Regions from separate parts of the Promicromonospora sp. NPDC050262 genome, predicted to be linked through region 1. Evidence: predicted binding sites of a transcription regulator. Region 1 holds the regulator's gene; the other holds the start of a gene.
What was found. The regulator LexA, encoded in region 1, represses DNA repair genes until DNA is damaged. The targets are predictions, from matches to a motif close to TCGAACANNTGTTCGA.
Positions count from the first base shown of each region.

Region 2: the regulator LexA is predicted to act here: its motif matches at 7,015-7,030, upstream of AB0I29_RS07145 (DUF222 domain-containing protein).

Region 1 is NZ_JBFAKX010000012.1:43,594-52,462, forward strand. It holds gene AB0I29_RS18250 (aldo/keto reductase) at 1-788, shown strand, start outside; gene AB0I29_RS18255 (hypothetical protein) at 1,424-1,873, opposite strand; gene AB0I29_RS18260 (helix-turn-helix domain-containing protein) at 2,501-2,857, opposite strand; gene AB0I29_RS18265 (DUF5302 domain-containing protein) at 2,953-3,180, opposite strand; gene nrdR (transcriptional regulator NrdR) at 3,308-3,790, opposite strand; gene AB0I29_RS18275 (hypothetical protein) at 3,953-4,447, opposite strand; gene lexA (transcriptional repressor LexA) at 4,705-5,454, shown strand; gene AB0I29_RS18285 (L-lactate dehydrogenase) at 5,531-6,520, opposite strand; gene AB0I29_RS18290 (ATP-dependent DNA helicase) at 6,530-8,608, opposite strand; gene AB0I29_RS18295 (carbohydrate ABC transporter permease) at 8,689-8,869, opposite strand, start outside.
Region 2 is NZ_JBFAKX010000003.1:361,054-369,922, reverse strand. It holds gene AB0I29_RS07160 (MFS transporter) at 1-1,234, shown strand, start outside; gene AB0I29_RS07155 (CehA/McbA family metallohydrolase) at 1,247-2,656, opposite strand; gene AB0I29_RS07150 (alpha/beta fold hydrolase) at 2,909-5,104, opposite strand; gene AB0I29_RS07145 (DUF222 domain-containing protein) at 5,186-6,898, opposite strand; gene AB0I29_RS07140 (VOC family protein) at 7,107-7,532, opposite strand; gene AB0I29_RS07135 (DNA-binding protein) at 7,637-8,587, opposite strand; gene AB0I29_RS07130 (erythromycin esterase family protein) at 8,862-8,869, opposite strand, start outside.

The DNA of each region.
Region 1 (8,869 bases):
ACACGAGAGATCCGAACTCCGGCGAAGCGAGCCGCAAGAACCTGTTCACATCGGTCGAGACGAGCCTCCGCCAGATCGGCACGGACTACATCGACCTGCTGTACCTGCACGTCTGGGACCCTGGCACACCGGTGGAGGAGATCCTGCGCGGACTGGACGACCTGGTCCGCCAGGGGAAGGTCCGCTACATCGCGATCTCGAACACGCCGGCCTGGCAGGTCTCCCGCCTGCAGACCATCGCGGACCTCCGCGGCTGGACCCCGCTGGTCGCCATGCAGCTTGAGTACAACCTCGTCGAGCGCACCGGCGAACGAGACCTGCTTCCGATGGCTCAGGAGCTGGGACTCGGTGGCGTGCTCTGGTCCCCTCTCGCCGGCGGGGTGCTGACGGGGAAGTACTCACGTCAGGACCTGGCCGGGGCCTCGCCGGGCGACGGCGGGAGCGCGCGGAAGCAGTTCAACGTCGCGCTCGGCGGCGTGAACGAGCGCAGCCTCGCGATCGTGGACACCGTCAAGGAGATCGCCGCCGCGATCGGCCGGACGCCCGCCCAGGTCAGCCTGGCCTGGGTGCTCGGGCGCCCGGGCGTCACCGCTCCAGTTGTCGGCGCCCGCACGCCGGCGCAGCTCGCCGAGAACCTCGAAGCGCTCGACGTCGACCTCAGCACTGCCCAGCTCGAGAAGCTCGACGACGTGAGCGCCGTCGACCTCGGCTTCCCGCACGCGATGCTGGCCAGCGACCACATCCGCGCCCAGGTGCAGGGCGATCTCACGATCGAGAGGCGCCGCTGACGCAGGCCGCTGCTGGGCGCCGCCGTCAGGGTGGCGCCCGGCGCGTGCCGTGACGGAGACCGCGTTCGGCAACCGCGGCCCCCACATCATGCTGGGGCCGGGCGAAGCGACCCAGATCGCGTAGGCCGACGGCGTCGAACACCGAGCGGCTGCTCGCGGCCGTGCGCCGCTTCGACCCGGAGAACGTCTTCCGCGCGATCGCCCTGCCGGAGCCGTCGACGCCGCTCCCGACCGGGACGGATCGCTGAGCTCTTCTTCGGGCACCGGTTCCTCTCGGTGCCGCAACATCTTCTGGACCGCGCAAAGGCGCTGGGACCGCTCGCGAGGCGCGTTTCGATCCGCACCGCCCGACGATAAGGGGCGGCCAGAACGGTCATATTCCGCCGCTCCCGGACTGTGTGCCCCACCATGACACGGGGACAAGACGCTGGGCAACCGTAGGCATCCGTGGGTCCTGCAACAGTGTCATGACGCGTGTCAGAGGGCCCTCCAGCCGGGCAACTGTGTCACGAACCGTGTCAGCCAACGGCTCTGAGCATCACAGTTTCCAAAGGTCCTTGAGTGTCACACGCACATGATGGAGGTGCTGCCGGACAATGCCCCCGATGCCGAAGCAGCATCCGGCGCGTGAAATCTTAGTTCTCGTGAACGGCGAACCAGGGCTCGCGTAGGTCTTGCTCTGTCGTGACCCCGTCCCAGGTTTCGAACATCGAAAGCAACTGCCGGGTTCCGCTCTTCACGACTGCCCAGTCCGGATCCATCCGGTAGAGGGCCTCAGCCGCGCTTGGTTCCCAGGCCGCGCGCCAATGCCACTTATCGATTCGCGTGTAGCCAGCCTCGCTGGCCGTCTCAAAGTCCAACGTTGTGAGCGACACGACAACGACATTGGCTCCTTCGTGAGAGAGCCAGGAAACAAGGTCCCGCCACCACCGATCCCGCAGCTGCTCCTGTGTCTCCTCGCCCAATGCCGCGAACCACGACGGTTCCTGTGCCTCGACCAGCGGTAGCGGTCCTGGAGCCTCGGCAATGTAGACGACGCCCCAGGCCGGGTGTGAATACCGCGAGCAAGGGTCCGGCTCGTTCATCGCCACCTCCGGTTTGGCGAGACACGCCAATGGTTGAGCGCCTTGTGCTTTCCCTTGCCGATGCTCCGTGACCACGATGGCGCCAGCGGCGAGCAACTCTCTCCCGAGCCGGCGATTGACGCGCTGAGGTGTGCGGCGGTAAGCGACATCGTCCGGCCCACGTAGCGACCCATCAGGCAGCTCCTCGAGCTCCGTCGGCCCCCGACTCTCCATTTCCGAAGACTATGACGAGGTCCGGCCAGGTCTGAGACCCGGAGGCCGTCGCCCACGCCGCGAAACACTGCATATCGGGCGAGCTGATACTCGTACTTATCGATCGTCTGCGTCCTCAAGGGTGGCCGTGGCCACGCAGAACGCACCTGCAATTCGGTGATCCACTGGCGACATGCGAGTCCGACTTTCGAATCCGGCTTGAGTTCGTCCGAGCCACGTCCAGCCGCGAGGAGCTTGACGACCGCGGCCTGTACTGCGAGACGCGCCTTGTCCTCATGGGATGCGTTTCGAGAGACGGGCACAATCTCTCCAGCAGGAGCTTCAGCTAGTTCTTGCCCGCCACGTCTTGGGTCCGGTCTGCTTGACGGAGATACAGCCGTGTTCGCCCGGCTTGAGTTCGGTCCCGCCCATGACTCACCACCCCGACCCGGTGGTGCGATGCTCCGGCGCAGCCCCGTCGTCATCGCCGTCAGTGCCCGCGACACGGGACTTGAGCCAGGCGCGCACGTCCGCGTCAGCGAACAGCAGATGGCGCCCGACCTTGTCGGCGCGGGGTCCCTGCCCGTGCTTGCGCCACGCATGGACCGTCGCTGGCGTCGTGCGCAGGTACGCGCAAAGTTCCTCGAGAGTCCACATCGGCGTGCGGTCCCCGGGCTTGCTAAGCGGGTCTGTCATGTACCTGAGGTGTGCCACCGGGACCGCCAACGTCGCGTGTCGACTGGTATTGACGGGCACCCCTGGGTACTCGAACTGTGTCATCAACCGTGTCATCACGGGTCGCCTCTTCCTTCTCTAGGCGCCTCGCGAGAACGGCAAAGGCCGCTGACCAGCTCAGATACCTGGTCAGCGGCCTCGGTCGAGCAGGCTCAGCCGGACTTGCGGCGGAACATCTTCTGCACGGGGCCGGTCGTCTCCGAACCGTGCACCGAGCCCGTGTTCACGTCGCCTGCGGCGGAACGGCCGCGTGCGGCGTTCTTCCGGTCCAGCGCTTCCTTGAACCGTGCCTTCGCGTCCACGCTCGGCGCGGTCGCGGCCTTGGGCGCCTCAGCGTCCTGAGCCACTGCCTCCTCGGCACCAGGCTTCTCGTCCGTCACACCGATCACCTCCTCCTGTTTCGGGGGTCCCTCGATCGGGTCCGTCGTCGGCCCCAGCCTGCCCCACCGCGCGCCGGGGTGCCAATCGCTTTTCGTACCCTCGCCTGCGAGCGGCCCGTCCGGGCCGCTACGCCTGCGCGGCGGCGCGCTCCGCCGCGCGCTCGGCGCGCTCCGCGCGCAGGGAGGTGATGGCGCTCTCGAAGTCCTCGAGCGAGTCGAACGACTGGTAGACGCTCGCGAACCGGAGGTACGCCACCTCGTCGAGCTCGCGCAGGGGGCCCAGGATCGCGAGGCCCACCTCGTACGCGTCAATCTCCGCGCTGCCGTTGCTGCGCAGGGTCTCCTCGACCCGCTGGGCCAGGATCGCCAGGTCGTCGTCGCTGACGGGTCGGCCCTGGCACGCCTTGCGCACGCCCGCGGCGACCTTGTCGCGGCTGAACGGCTCGGTGGCGCCGGACCGCTTGACCACCGACAGGCTGGCCGTCTCGACGGTGGTGAACCGCCGGTTGCAGTTCGGGCACTGCCGCCTGCGCCGGATCGACAGGCCGTCGTCGGCGGTCCGTGAGTCCACCACGCGCGAGTCGGCGTGGCGACAGAACGGGCAGTGCATGCTCACTCCTGCGTGGTCGGCCACGGACCGGAGACATCCGGTCGCGCCCCGACCGTAAGCGGGCAAACCACCCCCATGCAACATCGCCGCAACATTTGACGGCGAATCGTGGCCTCCGTCCACTTCTGCGGCCCGTCCGGCCCCTTCCGCGGGGCCCTCCGGTCACTCCTTCGGGAGGAGCAGCAGCTCGCCGACCCGCACGGTGCCCGACGTCATCTCGTTGAGGTCCTGCAGCCGCGCGACCGCCTGCCGCACGTCCTCCCCGGGCCTCACGACCTGCTCGGCGAAGCCCCAGAGCGTCTCCCCCGGCTGCACCGCGTGCACCCGGACCTCCGTGGGCTCGCCCGGCGAGCTGGCGACGGCGGTCGCTCCCCACGTCGCCATCGGCGCGACCACGAGCATCACCAGCAGCACCAGCACGACCCGGCCGCGCCGCGTGAGCCGCAGCCCCGCGAGCCCGAGCCGGTCGGCGAACGTGCGCGGCCCGCGCACCGGGTACGAGTGGCCGGCCGGACGGGGCCGGGGCGGTGCGGACGCCCGGCTCGGCGGGTACGTCGGGCGCGGCTGATACGCCCGCGCCGCGCTCGACCCGGGCACCGACGCGTACGCCGGTCCGTACGCCGGGGTGTACTGCCGCAGCGGGATCACGTCCCCCATGGCCCCTCCTCGAAAGGTGACTCGAACTCTTGTCCGTCATACACACGTTCGTCGAACGCTCGTACCATTGTGTAGCACGGGACACCGTAGAAGTCGAGACACGCTCGAACATTCGTTTGAGCCGAGCACATTTGTGATCTAGAGTGGGCAGCGCACAGGAGAACATTTGTCGGAACGGGAGGGGCACGGGCATGACGGGACGGGACGGGACCAGCGACACGAGAGCCGTCGACACGGCACTCTCGGGCGTCGCCACGTTGGACGCGCCGGGCGACGGGGCGGTCGCCGACGTGCACGCGATCTCGCCGGCGGACCGCCTCACCGAGCGGCAGCGCCTTGTGCTGGACACGATTCGGCAGTCGTTCGAGACACGCGGCTACCCGCCGTCGATGCGCGAGATCGGCGAGGCCGTCGGGCTGGCCAGCCCGTCGAGCGTCAAGCACCAGCTCCAGATGCTGGAGAAGAAGGGCTTCCTGCGCCGCGACCCGAACCGGCCGCGCGCCATGGAGCTCGTCGAGCCCCTGGCCGAGCAGGTCGAGAAGCCGACGCGCGGCGAGATCCACTGGCCCGAGCCGCGGCGTAGCGGCCAGGTGCACTGGGGCGGCTCGGTTCCGGACGACGCGAGCACGCCGCCGCCGTCGTACGTGCCGCTCGTCGGCCGCATCGCGGCCGGTGGCCCGATCCTCGCCGAGCAGGTCGTCGAGGACGTGTTCCCGCTCCCCCGCCAGCTCGTCGGTGACGGCGAGCTGTTCCTTCTCAAGGTCGCGGGCGACTCCATGGTCGACGCCGCGATCTGCGACGGGGACTGGGTCGTCGTGCGCCGCCAGAACGTGGCCGAGCAGGGCGAGATCGTCGCCGCCATGATCGACGGCGAGGCCACGGTCAAGACGTTCAAGCAGACCGACGGGCACGTGCTGCTGCTGCCGCAGAACCCCGCCTACGAGCCCATCCCGGGTGACGAGGCGCAGATCCTGGGCCGCGTCGTCGCGGTGCTGCGCAGCCTCTGAGGTCTCGACAGGCTCGACCGACGGGAACGGGCTCGACCGGCAGTCGCTGGTCGAGCCCGTTCCCGTCGGTCGGGACCTAGAACCCGAACCTTCGCTGTACCGCCCGCACGCTCTCCGCCGACGCGCGCAGCCCGGCCAGCTCGTCGTCCGACATCGGCACCCGGACGGTGTCCGTGACGCCCCGCCGGTCCACCAGGGACGGCACGGACAGGCACACGTCGCTGATGCCGTGGTAGTCGTCCAGCAGCGAGGACACAGGCATGATCCGGCGCTCGTCCTTCAGCACCGCCTCGATGATGCGGGTCGCGGCCAGGCCCACGGCGTAGTTGGTGGCGCCCTTGCCCGCGATGATCCGGTAGGCGGAGTCGACCACCTCGTGGTGCACCTCCGCGCGCACCGCGGCGTCCAGGGGCGCGGCGCCGCCGACCGGCACCCAGTCGAGCAGCGGCACGCCGCCGATCGAGGCGGAGCTCCACAGCGCGATCTCCGAGTCGCCGTGCTCCCCGGCGATGTAGGCGTGCACGTTCCCGACGGCCACCCCGCACCGTTCCGCGAGCACCACGCGGAGCCGCGACGAGTCGAGCACGGTGCCGCTGCCGAAGAGCCGCTCGCGCGGCAGGCCCGAGATCTTGAGGGCCGCGTACGTCACCACGTCCACGGGGTTGGTCACCATCAGGTAGGTCGCGTCCGGCGCCACCTCGACCAGGCCGGGCAGGATCGTGCGCATCAGCCCGATCGTCGCCTCGGCGAGGTCGACGCGGCTCTGGCCGGGCTTCTGCTTGGCGCCCGCCGTGACCACCACGACGTCGGCCCCCTCGCACACCGCCGGGTCGTCCGAGCCGATGACGTGCGCCTGGGACGTGAACATCAGCCCGTGCTGCAGGTCCAGCACCTCGGCGTCGACCTTCTGCCGGTCGATGTCGAGCAGGGCGATGGTGCGGGCCGAGCCGCGGGTCAGCGCCGCGAAGGCGAGCGTCGATCCCACGGCCCCCGCACCCACGACGGCGATCTTGGTGGTGCGGGATCCGGCGGGCTGGGCTGCGGAGACGTCCGAGGGGGCTGCCATGCCCTCAGGCTATGTGTCGAGCCTGGCGAGCGCGGCGCGGACCAGCTTCGGGTCGGTGGTCGGCCAGAACCCTGGCATCGACCGGGTGAGGAACGACGCGTACCGCGCCGTCGCGAGCCGGGGGTCGAGGACCGCCACCACGCCTCGGTCGTCCATGCTGCGCACCAGGCGGCCCGCGCCCTGCGCGAGCAGCAGCGCCGCGTGCTGCGCGGACACCGCCATGAACCCGTTGCCGCCCGCCTGCTCGACGGCGCGGGCGCGCGCCGCCTTGACCGGGTCGTCCGGGCGCGGGAACGGGATGCGGTCGATCAGCACGAGCTGGTTGGACGGCCCCGGCACGTCGACGCCCTGCCACAGGGACAGCGTGCCGAACAGGCACGTGGCCGGGTCCTCGGCGAACTCCCGCACGAGGGTGGGAAGCTGGTCGTCGCCCTGCGCCAGGATCGGGAAGTCCAGCCGCTCCCGCATCGCCTCCGCCGCCGCGTTCGCCGCGCGCCGGGACGAGAACAGCCCGAGCGTGCGGCCACCGGCGGCCGTGATGAGCTCGGCGATCTCGTCGAGCTGTGCCTCCGTGGTCGGCTCGCGGCCGGGGGCGGGCAGGTGCCGCGCGATGTAGAGGATGCCCTGGCGCGGGTAGTCGAACGGGCTGCCGGCGTCGAGGCCCTGCCACGGCGGGGCGTCCTCGCCCTTGAGCCCGAGCGTGCCGGCGACGGCGTCGAACGTGCCGCCGAGCGCCAGGGTCGCCGAGGTGAACACGCCCGTCGACTCGCCCAGCAGGTGCGTGCGGATCAGGCCGGCCACGTGCAGCGGCGCGGCGTGCAGCCGCGTCACGTTGTCGCCGAACCCGCCCCAGCCGTTGTCCGGGCGCGAGCACCACAGCACGTCCGCCGTCGTGTCCTGCGCCGCCATGCGCTCGGCCGTCTCGAAGAGCTGGAGCATGGCGCCCTGCGCCATCTTGAGCCCCGGGTCGGGCTGACCTGCGTCCTTGCCCTTGGCGCCCTTGCCGCCGGCGTCGGGCTTGAGGGTGCTCAGTACCTCGCGCGCGGCGTCGCGCACCGCGCCGACCGCCACGCGCAGCTCGTCCGGCAACCCGCTCGGGAACCGCTCGGCCGGCGCGGTGACCAGCAGGGTGCCGAGGCTCTGCGCCGCCGCGTCGAGGGTGTCGGTGTTGGTGCCCGCGTGCCGCCGGGCCAGTCGGGCCGCACTCTCCACCGACGCCATGGACAGGTCCACGGTGGCCGACGACGTCACGCGGTCGGTGAGCTCGTGCGCCTCGTCGACCACCACGACGTCGTGCTCCGGGAGCACGCCCGGGCTGCCCGTGGCCGCGATGCCGAGCATCGCGTGGTTGGTCACGACGACGTCGGCCTCGCGGGCGGCGGCCCGCGCCTTGTCCGGGAAGCACTCGGCGAGCATGGGGCACTTGCCGCCCAGGCACTCCATCGCCGTGACGGACACCTGGCGCCAGGCTCGCTCCGGCACGCCGGGCACGAGGTCGTCGCGGTCGCCCGTCTCGGTCTCGCCCGCCCACTCGTGCAGGCGCCGGACATGGTCGGCGAGCGAGGCGCCGTCGTCCCGCCTGCGGCTGCGGGCGGCACCCCCGGCCGCCTCCTCCGTCTTGGGGTGGTCCTCCCCGCCGGGCAGATCGAAGAGCGTGGTCTCGTCCTCCGGGTAGCCGCCGCCCACCTTGTGCACGCACAGGTAGTTGTGCCAGCCCTTGAGCAGCGCGACGCGCGGCTCGCGCGGCAGCCGCGGCGCCACGGCCTTCGCCACGAGCGGCAGGTCACGCGTGATGACCTGGCGCTGCAGGGCCAGCGTCGCGGTCGAGATGATGACCTTGCTCTGGGCGGCCACCGCGTGCCGGACGGCGGGCACCAGGTACCCGAGCGACTTGCCCGTACCCGTGCCCGCCTGCACCAGCAGGTGCTCGCCCTTGTCGATCGCCTCGCCGACCGCGACGGCCATGCGGTGCTGGCCCTCTCTGCGCCCGCCACCGAGCTGTCCGACGGCGAGGTCGAGCAGCTCCTCCACCTCGGGAATCTCGGCGGAATCGGTGCTTGCGGCGGGTGCGTCGGGAAGGCTGGTCACACGCTCGATCCTAGGCCGGACCACCGACATCCACCCTGCCTCGTCCACAGGCCCGGGCACCCGCCGGACGCCGTCCCCAGCTACCCCTTCACGGCCCCGCCCAGACCCGCGCCGCTGAGGAACAGCCGCTGGAAAGCGAGGAACAGCGCGATGGGCAGCACCGTCGAGATCGCGAGCGCCGCAAGGAACACGTCGAGCTCCAGGTAGGGCGCGATCGCGGGCAGGCGGACGGACAGCGGCTGGTTGTCCGGGTCGGGCAGC
Region 2 (8,869 bases), on a different contig from region 1:
CGGCCTGGACGCCGTCGTCTACGCGACGGTGTACGCGGTGTACGGGGTGCTGGACGCGCTGGACAACCCTGTGTTCGGTCACCTGTCGGACCGGACGCGCTCGCGCTGGGGGCGGCGTCGGCCGTACCTCGTGGTGGGCGCGCTGGTGCTGACGGCGACGACGATCGCGCTGTTCTCCGTCCCGGGCGCCGTCGCGGCCTCCGCAGTCGGGCTGGCGGTGTGGTTCGCCGTCTTCGCGATCACCACCGAGATGGCCGACTCCCTGATCAACGCCAGCTACGGGGCGCTGCTGCCGGAGCTGTTCACCGACGAGCGGCGCCGCGCCACGGCGAACGCGGTGCGGCAGGGTGCCCAGCTCGTCGCGCTGGTCATCGCCCTGGCGCTGACGCCGGTCCTGGCGCGGAACGTGCTGGGCACCGAGGGCTCCGCCGTCGGGTACGGGCGGCTCGCGGTGATCTTCGGTGTGGTCGCGGCCGCGGTGATCCTGTGGACCGCGTTCGGCGTGCGGGAGGACCCGGCGCTCGACGCCGAGCCCAAGCCGCAGTTCTTCCGTTCGGTGGGGCAGATCCTGTCGACGGCGCACTTCTGGACGGTCGGCCTGGTCAACGCCTGCTACGGCGCGGCGATGGCGCTCGTGCTGGGCGGGCTGCAGCTGTACGTGGAGCACACGCTGGGCGGCTCGGCGCTGGACGCCAGCATCCTGCAGCTCGTGGTGATCGCCGTCTCGATCGGCATGCTGAGCGTGTGGGCCGCCGTCGTGCGCCGCAGGGGCGCGGCCTGGACGTGGCGGCTCGCGCTGCCGGTCGCGGCCGTCGGGTTCGTGCCGCTGTACTTCGCGACCGACCTGCTCACCGGGATTCTTGCCGGGCTCGCGGTCGCCGTCGGGTACTCGGGCGTGCTGGCGACGAACGACCTGGTGATCGCCCGCGTGCTCGACGCCGACGCCGCCCGCCATGGCACGCACCGCAGCGGTCTGTTCCTGGCGGCGTTCGGCGCGCTGGGCCGGCTCAACGGCCTGATCACGGCGGCGGCGCTGGCGTCGCTCGCGCTGTGGTTCGGGTACCGGTCGGGCGCGGACCCCGGCCCCGACCCGGGACAGGCGTTCCGCGTGTACCTGTCCGTGTACCCGTTCACGCTGCTCGTCGTCGGTACGGCGGTGTCGCGGTTCATCCGACTGCCGGCGGCGCCGGAGGAGGCCGGCGGAGCGTCGGGCGACGCGCCCGTCACGCGCTGATCGCGAGCCTCCTCACGCGCTGATCGCGAGCAGGGTCCGGTCGGCCGCCTCCAGGCGGTAGGGGCCGTGCTCGGGCGGTGCGGAGAACGTCACGCGGTCCCCGCGGACCCGGCGACGACGGTCCGTGCCGCCGTCGGGCACGCCTTCCACCAGCACGGTGCCGTCCGCGTCGACGGCGACCAGGTCGTCGCCGACGCGCACCAGGACGGGCTCGCCCGGTCCGGGGAACCTGCTGAGGGCGGTCCGTCCCCGCCGGACGGCGTCCAGGATCGCCTCCGGAGTGCGGTCCTCGGCGGCGACCCAGGTCGTGGGCGTGCCGGGCGGGTAGCCCTGGTCGGGCGTGTGGAAGTCGCTGCCGCCCAGGAACACGGGAATACCGGCGGCTCCGGCGGCCGACACTCCCGACAACCCGGCGGCCGACCCGGCCTCCGCTCGATCAGCCGCCGGCCCGCCGACGCCTCGCAGGTAGGCCCACGGTCCCGTCGCGGTCAGGTCGAGGAACCACGAGATGTGCCACAGCTCCAGGAACCCGGTGCGCACGGGGTACTGCCAGCCGCAGTCGTCCTGGAGCGGGTGGTTCACGGACAGCAGGCCGCCGCGCTCCTCGACGTCGGACAACCACAGTGCCGCCGGACGGCGGAAGTCCACCCAGCCGATCTCGCCGAACGCGTTGGCGTGGCCCGCGTGCGTGGTGACCTCCTGCCCGGGCAGGAGGCAGAGGTCATACGCGGCGCCGACCCCGGGCAGGTGCGCGTGGTGCGAGACCGTGTTGTGGTCGGTCACGGCGAGAAAGTCCAGCCCCCGGCTGACGGCGGCCGCCGCGAGCTGGGCGATGCTCAGCGTCCCGTCCGAGTGCGTCGTGTGTGCGTGCAGGTCGCCCGCGTACCAGGTCAGACCGCTGGGCGCGGGCAGGTCCCGCCCCAGGCGGGTGCCGCCGTGGGCGCCGCCGCCCGGACGGCTCGTCCCGGTTGTCGTTGAACCGGACCCGGTGCCGGACGGCGCGGGCGGCGCCGGCGGCTCGTCCTCGACCGGGCCGGCGTCGGCCCCGGTGGCGATCGTGACGGTCACGTCGATCGGTTCGGCCGGCAGCCCGTGCAGGCCGAGCACCACCGCCCACCGGCCCGGGACGATCTCGCCTGGCTCGTACCCGGGCGTGGCTGTGCCTCGCCGGTCGCGCCCGGCGGCGCCGGGGCTCGCGTTCGGGGTGATCGCGAACCGCGACCGGGCGCCCCCGGACCAGCCGCGCCACCGCTCAGGGTCGTAGCACCCCAGGTCGATGACGGCGGCGTCCCGGTCGTACGCGAGGGTGACCTCCAGGGCGTCGGTGTCGCGCCCCGCCGGTATCTCGAAGGGCACCTCGAGGTACCGGTTCTCGATCTGGTCGTCGATCGACAGGCGCAGGCGGCGCTCCTCGCGGGTCACGCACCGAGGCTAGCGGCGGGTCCGGGGAAGGCACGCCCGCGCCCGGATCCGCCGAAGCCGGGATGTCCCCGACCCGCGGGGCTCGTGGCGACATGGCTGCCCCGTTGCCGTGACGCCCCGCTGCCCTGGCGCCCCGTTGCCGTGACGCCGTGCTGGCTCATGGCCCGCGGGCCTATGCGCCTGCGGGTCTACGAGCCCGCGGGTCTACGAGCCCGCGGGCCTGCGGGCCTGCGGGCCTGCGGGCCAGGCTTCTCAGCGCGCCAGGATCTCCGTGAGGAACTCGATCGCCGCCGGGTAGGCGTCCATGCGGTTCGCCCGCTTGGCCAGGCCGTGCCCCTCGTCGTGGTAGACCCGCAGCTCGTGCCGGATGCCGCGGTCCGCGAGCGCCGCGGCGATCTGCTCCGCCTCGGACAGCGGGACCCGCGGGTCGTTGGCGCCGTGGATCACGAAGAGCGGCGCGCGGAGCTGGTCGAGGTAGGTGATGGGGGACGCGGTGACGAGGAAGTCGCGGTCGTGCGCGAGGCTGCCGTACTCGCGTTCGCGGGCGGCGCGGCGGTACTCGGAGGTGTTCTCGAGGAAGGTCACGAGCGAAGACATGCCGACGATGTCGACTCCGGCAGCCCACAGGTCCGGCTGCATGGTCGTACCCGCGAGCACCATGTAGCCGCCGTAGGAGCCGCCCCAGAGGGCGCTACGGTCGGCGTCGAGGCCGAGCTCGGGCAGCCAGGCGCGGAGGGTCGCGAGGTCGGCCACGGAGTCGAGGCGCTTTTCGACGTCGTCCAGGCTGACCCAGCGCTTGCCGTAGCCGGCCGAGCCGCGGACGTTCGGGACCAGGACGGTGAACCCAGCGCCGGCGAGCGCCTGGATGACGGGGGAGAACAGCCGGGTCGCCTCGCCCTCGGGTCCGCCGTGGACCAGGACCACGGAGGCGCCCGCGACGGTCGCGCCGTTGGCGTACTCGGGGGCGGAGCTCGGGACGTGGTCGTGCTCGTCGCCGGAGTGCTCGTCGCCGGAGTACTCAGTGCCGGCGTGCTTGTCGGCAGCGTGCTCAGTGGCGGAGTGCTTAGTGCCGGCCGGCCGGTACACGAAGCAGGGGATCTGCTCGCCGTCCGGGGTGGGGACGCGGTGCACCGTGGGCAGCGAGATAGGCAGGCCGTCGGGGATCTGGGCGCGGCCGTCGACCAGGGTGTTGACGGTGCCGGTGGCGGCGTCGACGAGGTGGATCGAGCCGGGGTCGCCGGAGGCGGTCACGTGCACGGCGAACCGTGAGGAGTCCGGGGCCCAGATGACGGTGGGCACGCCGTCGTCCGGAAGCGCGACGTCGCAGCGGTGGGTGCCCTCGTGCTCGTGGACGGCCAGCGTGGTGACGCCGTCCTGGTGGTGGCCCACGACCATCGCGGAGCCGTCGGGGGACAGGACCACCTCGAGGTCGTGGTCGTCGGCCTCGACCAGGGTCTCCCAGACGGTCCCGTCGGCTCCGGCAGGCGCACCATCGAGGGCAGCGTCGTGGGCACCGGTGCCGGTGCCGGTGCCGGGGTCAGGGTTGGGGTCGGCGGAGACCGGGTGGACGTTGCCGGTACGCACACGAACGACGGCGGCGAACTCCCGCTCGTGGTCCGAGGCCATGACCAGTGCCTCGTCGCCCGCCGTCCAGGCGACGTGGGTGTGGTGGGCGTGCTCGTCGGCCGCAGTGACGGCGACGGGACGGGCTGTTCCGGTGTGCGCCTCCGGGGTCTCGCTCGTCGTCCCGTGGCCCCCGGTCGTCCCGTGGGCTGCGGTGGTCGAGCTCGCGGCGATCTCACCTCCGGCGACGAGAACCTGTGTGGAGCGCGGGCGGCTGCTCAGCGTCGTGATCGCCACGGAGTGCCGGTCGTGGGAGGCGACGGCGTCGACGAGGTACCCGCCGCCGTCGTACAGCGTGGTCTCGGTGCCGGTCGCCAGGTCGTGCACCACGACGTCGAAGTCCACGCCGTCGCGCCGGTTGGTCAGGAACACCACGGACTCGGCGGAGACGTCGGCGAGGTCGTGCTTGTACGCGGGGTCGTGGACCAGGGGAGTCAGGTCGGCGAGTGTGGCGGGCAGACGAGCGGGCGGGCCGGAAGGTAGACCGGCACGCGACGCGGTGCGTTCGACGTCCGGCAGGTCGACGGCCAGCAGGTCGACATCCAGCGTCTCGATGTCCAGCAGGCTGAGCTGCATCTGCTCGTCGCCGCCGTTGTCGTGCTGCACCACCACCCGGCGCATGCCCGGCACGTAACGGCCGGAGCAGCGCGAGGGCAGCGCGGTGAGCTGTGTCCGGGTGCCGTCAGACGCGATCTCGACGAGCTGCATGCTGTCCGACTCGTCGTTCCCTGCGAGGATCCGGCCTTCCGGGTCGACGTCGAAGACGGTCCAGGCCGTCAGGTCGAGCAGGGCGCCGATGATCTCTGGCGCGGAGGTCGGAGGCACGGAAGGCGAGGGCACGGACGGCGAGGGCACTGGTGCAGAAGTCACTGACGCAACCTAGCGGGGGACCGCACGCAGCGGTTGTCAGGCAGCCCTGTCACGGGTCCACGGCAACCCGACTCGGCGACCGTGGCGGTTGGTGAACCTCCACCGCCCCGGCTGATCCGGTGTCGCGCTCGGATCCCACGCCATCGTGATCCCGGTGGTGTCCACGAGCGTGTGGTGATGCCAGCACAACAGGGCCGAGTTTGCGACGGACGTCTCCCCGCCGTCGGCCCAGTGCCGTAGCGCATGGTGCACCTCGCACCGGCTGGGCGGCTGGTCGCAGCCGGGGTAGACACAATGCTGGTCCCGAGCGATCACAGCCTTCCGCATCTGCCCGGTCACCGTGCGCTGGGCACGTCCCACGTCGATCGCGGTCCCGTCGGGCCCGAACACGACGCGCGTGACCTCGGCGTCGCACAGGAGCCGCCGCAGGAGGTCACGCGGGACGACGCTCCCCGTCGTGGAGGCCCCCGTGAACGTCGCGGGCTGAGCGGTCAGCGCCGTCAGGTCGCCGGGACGGAGCCCGCCACGGCCTCCGGTGCGACCGCCCACGAGATCCTGCTCGACACCGACACCGACACCGACACCGACGCTGCCCTGCTCCATCCCTGTCGCGTCAGGAATCTGACTCGATCCGACACCGCTTGATCCCGGGCCGGACGACCCGGCGCCACTCAGTCCCGCACCACTCAGTCCGGTGTTTCCGTTGGCCCGACCGCTCCGGACCAGCTCCGTCAGGGAGACGGTGACGTGGACGTGCGGACGCACCGCGGCACCCGAGCCCACGCGGCCGTTGTCCAGGACGTCCCGTGCGAGATCGGCGAGTGCCTGCGCCCGGCGCTGGGTCGGCGTGCGGTCGTCGCCGACGGCCGAAGCGCCCATCATCGAGCCGAGCGCCGTCGAGAGCAGGTGTCCGTGCTCGTCGGTGAGGAATCCGTTGACGTGCCAGCCCCCGAACGTCGGCGAGACCTCCAGGTGCTCCCGTTCGGTCGCCTGCCGGTAGCCGCGGTCGTCCGCGTCGGGATCCGCGACCTGGCCGAACCGCTTCAGCACCCGACGAAAGCGCGCCGGGTCGCAGGCACCGGCCAGCCCGGTCAGGTACTCCTCACCGGTGATCGCCGGGGGAGCAGGACGAGTGTCGCCCACCGCTTCGAGGTCGGCGTCCGTGGCGGCCGGCTCGGCAGAGTGCTCGCCGTCGATGGCATCGTCACCGGCACCCGGGGCGGCGGCAGCATCACTCCCGGAGTCGTCCGCAGCGCCACCGCCGCCGTCCGGCGCATCCAGGGCTGCAACAGACGGCTCCGGCAGCTCCTCCGGCTCGATCGGCGCCGCCAGCGCAGCCTTGCGTGCGTCGCTGGTGGGCGCGACGTCCACGAGGGCGCGGACGTGGTCGACGCCGATACCCCCCGAGAGCGCCACCGCCCGGGTCGTGGGCAGGTGATCACGCAGCACCCGGCCCGTACGGGCTTCACGCTTGGCGGTCGTCGTGCTGATGTTCTCCGTCCTCGCCAGCCAGGCCGAGAACGTCCGCGCGCCCGTGCCCTGCCAGGGGTGCGCGGCCTCGATCACAGGCAGCCACGTCAGCCGGACCGTCTCGAGGCGGGCGCTGAGCGCTCGCAGCCTCGGCGCGGCCGCGACGAGCCGGGGTGCCGCGACGCCGCCGGTGCCGGAGGACTCGCCGACACCGGCGACCGCATCCGGTCCGGCGGACGCCACCAGCTCGTCGGTGAGCACGTCCAGATCGCTCAGCACGGCTTCGAGGGCGCGTGGTCCGCACGCCTGACGGGGCTCGGGTGGAGGCACTGGCGTGCAGTCCATCTCGCGTCACCCCCGCCCGGTTCCGTTGCTGTGCCGACCCTCCGATTTTATCGAACATACGTTCGATGCGCTTGTCCGGTTTTGAATCTGTGGATAACACTTGACCCGGCGACACGTCCGCTAGCAGGCAGCCTGCTCGCGATCACGACGTCCTGGCTGCGGCGCCGAACTTCTCGACGTAGTGCGGGTTGTACATGACCCCGAGCAGGTTCCCGAACGGGTCCACCACCGAGGCGGTCACGAAGTCGTGCCCGCGCACGGTGACGGGCTCGAACTCGGTGGCGCCGAGGTCGAGCAGCCGGGCCACGGTGCCCTCCAGGTCGTCGACGTGCCAGTACATGAGCGCGCCCCCGGGCTGGTCGGGCAGGCCCGGGGGCGCGAACGCCCGGCTGACGAGCCCGAGCTCGGCCTCGTTGTCACCGATCCGGAACTCGGCGTAGGCCAGCTTGCCGTCCGGCCCGGGGCGCTGGAAGTACGGCTCGACGCCGAGCGCCTCGGCGTACCAGGCAGCGGCCGCGACGACGTCGTCGGCCCAGTAGTTGATGGTGGCGAATCCTCGAAGGCTCATGCCGCCATCTCAGCACCAGCCACTGACACTCGCCGGGCCGGTGCATCTGCATCGGCCCGGCTCCGCCGTCCCGAGAACGGCGGCCCCCGAGACGGCACGCCCCCTCAGGAGCCCGCCGTCTCCTTGTCCGGCTCGGCGGTCGCGGGAACCGCCGCGGCCAGCGCCTCCCGCAGCCCCGCGGCGGCGCCCTCGGCCTGCGCCTGGCCGGCGATCGCCGCGATGCGCGCCTGCTCGGCCTCCGTCGCCTGCCTGCGCGCGGACTCCAGCGCGTCACGCGACGCGGAGAGCTCACCCTCCAGCCGTGCGACGGAGGCCTCGGCGCCGGCTCGTGCCGTATCGGCAGCGGCGCGGTCCCGGTTGGCCTGCGCGACGTCGCCCCGCGCGGCCTCGAGCGCACCGCGCACGTCCGTCAGGGACTCGCGCAGGCCCACGGCGGCACCGTCCGCCTGTGCACGGGCCGACTCCGCCTCGGAGCGCGCCCGCTCGGCGGCAGCAGCCCCCGCCCGGGCCTCGGTGAGCTCCTCACGCACCGCATCGAGCGCTCGCTGTGCGGCGGCGAGCTCGCCCTCCAGCCGGGCGGCCGACGCCGCGGCGTCGGCCCGGGCCTCCTCGGCCGCGTCGCGCTCGTCCTGGACGGACCGTGCATGCTCGCGCGAAGTCTCCAGCAGGGCACGGAACTGGACCAGCTCGGCGTCGGCCTCGTCCACGCGTGCGGCCAGGGCGTCCGCCTCGCCGACGACGGCGGTCAGCGCCTCGTCCGACGCCGCGGCGGCCGCCTCGTGCTCCGCCCGTGCTGCCTCGACCGCCGCACCCCACAGGGCCTCCAGACCGCGTTCCGCCAGCGCGTTCACCGCGGTGGGCAGCTCGGGGAGCGCGCTGCGCGCGTCGTTCTCGGCTGCCCTCGCGTCGCGCCACTCCCGCAGATACTTCGTGGCTGTGGCGTTCGAGCAGCCGGCGCGCTCGCGCACGTTCGTCACGGTCAGCGCCGCACCCTCGGCCGCCAGCGCGTCTGCCGCCTGGAAGACCCGTTCCTTGTCCCGCACGTCGTTCCCCACGTCGTTGTTTCCGCTGCCCTTGCTTCCACTCGTAGTAGTACGAGTAGTAGCGCGATACTACTCCTACTTTCACTCCACACAGTGCGCACCCGCTTTCCTGAAGCGGGTGCGCACTGAGAGCAGAATCGGCTAGATAGCAGGCATTCGGGGTGCCATAGGCGTCACTACTCGACCGGCAGAGAGCAGATGGTGAGCATCGATTCCGTGGCGCGCCGGTCTCAGATCCACGCGACCTCGGCCGACGATCCGACAGGACCGGTTCTCGGACGCAGGATCAGTCCT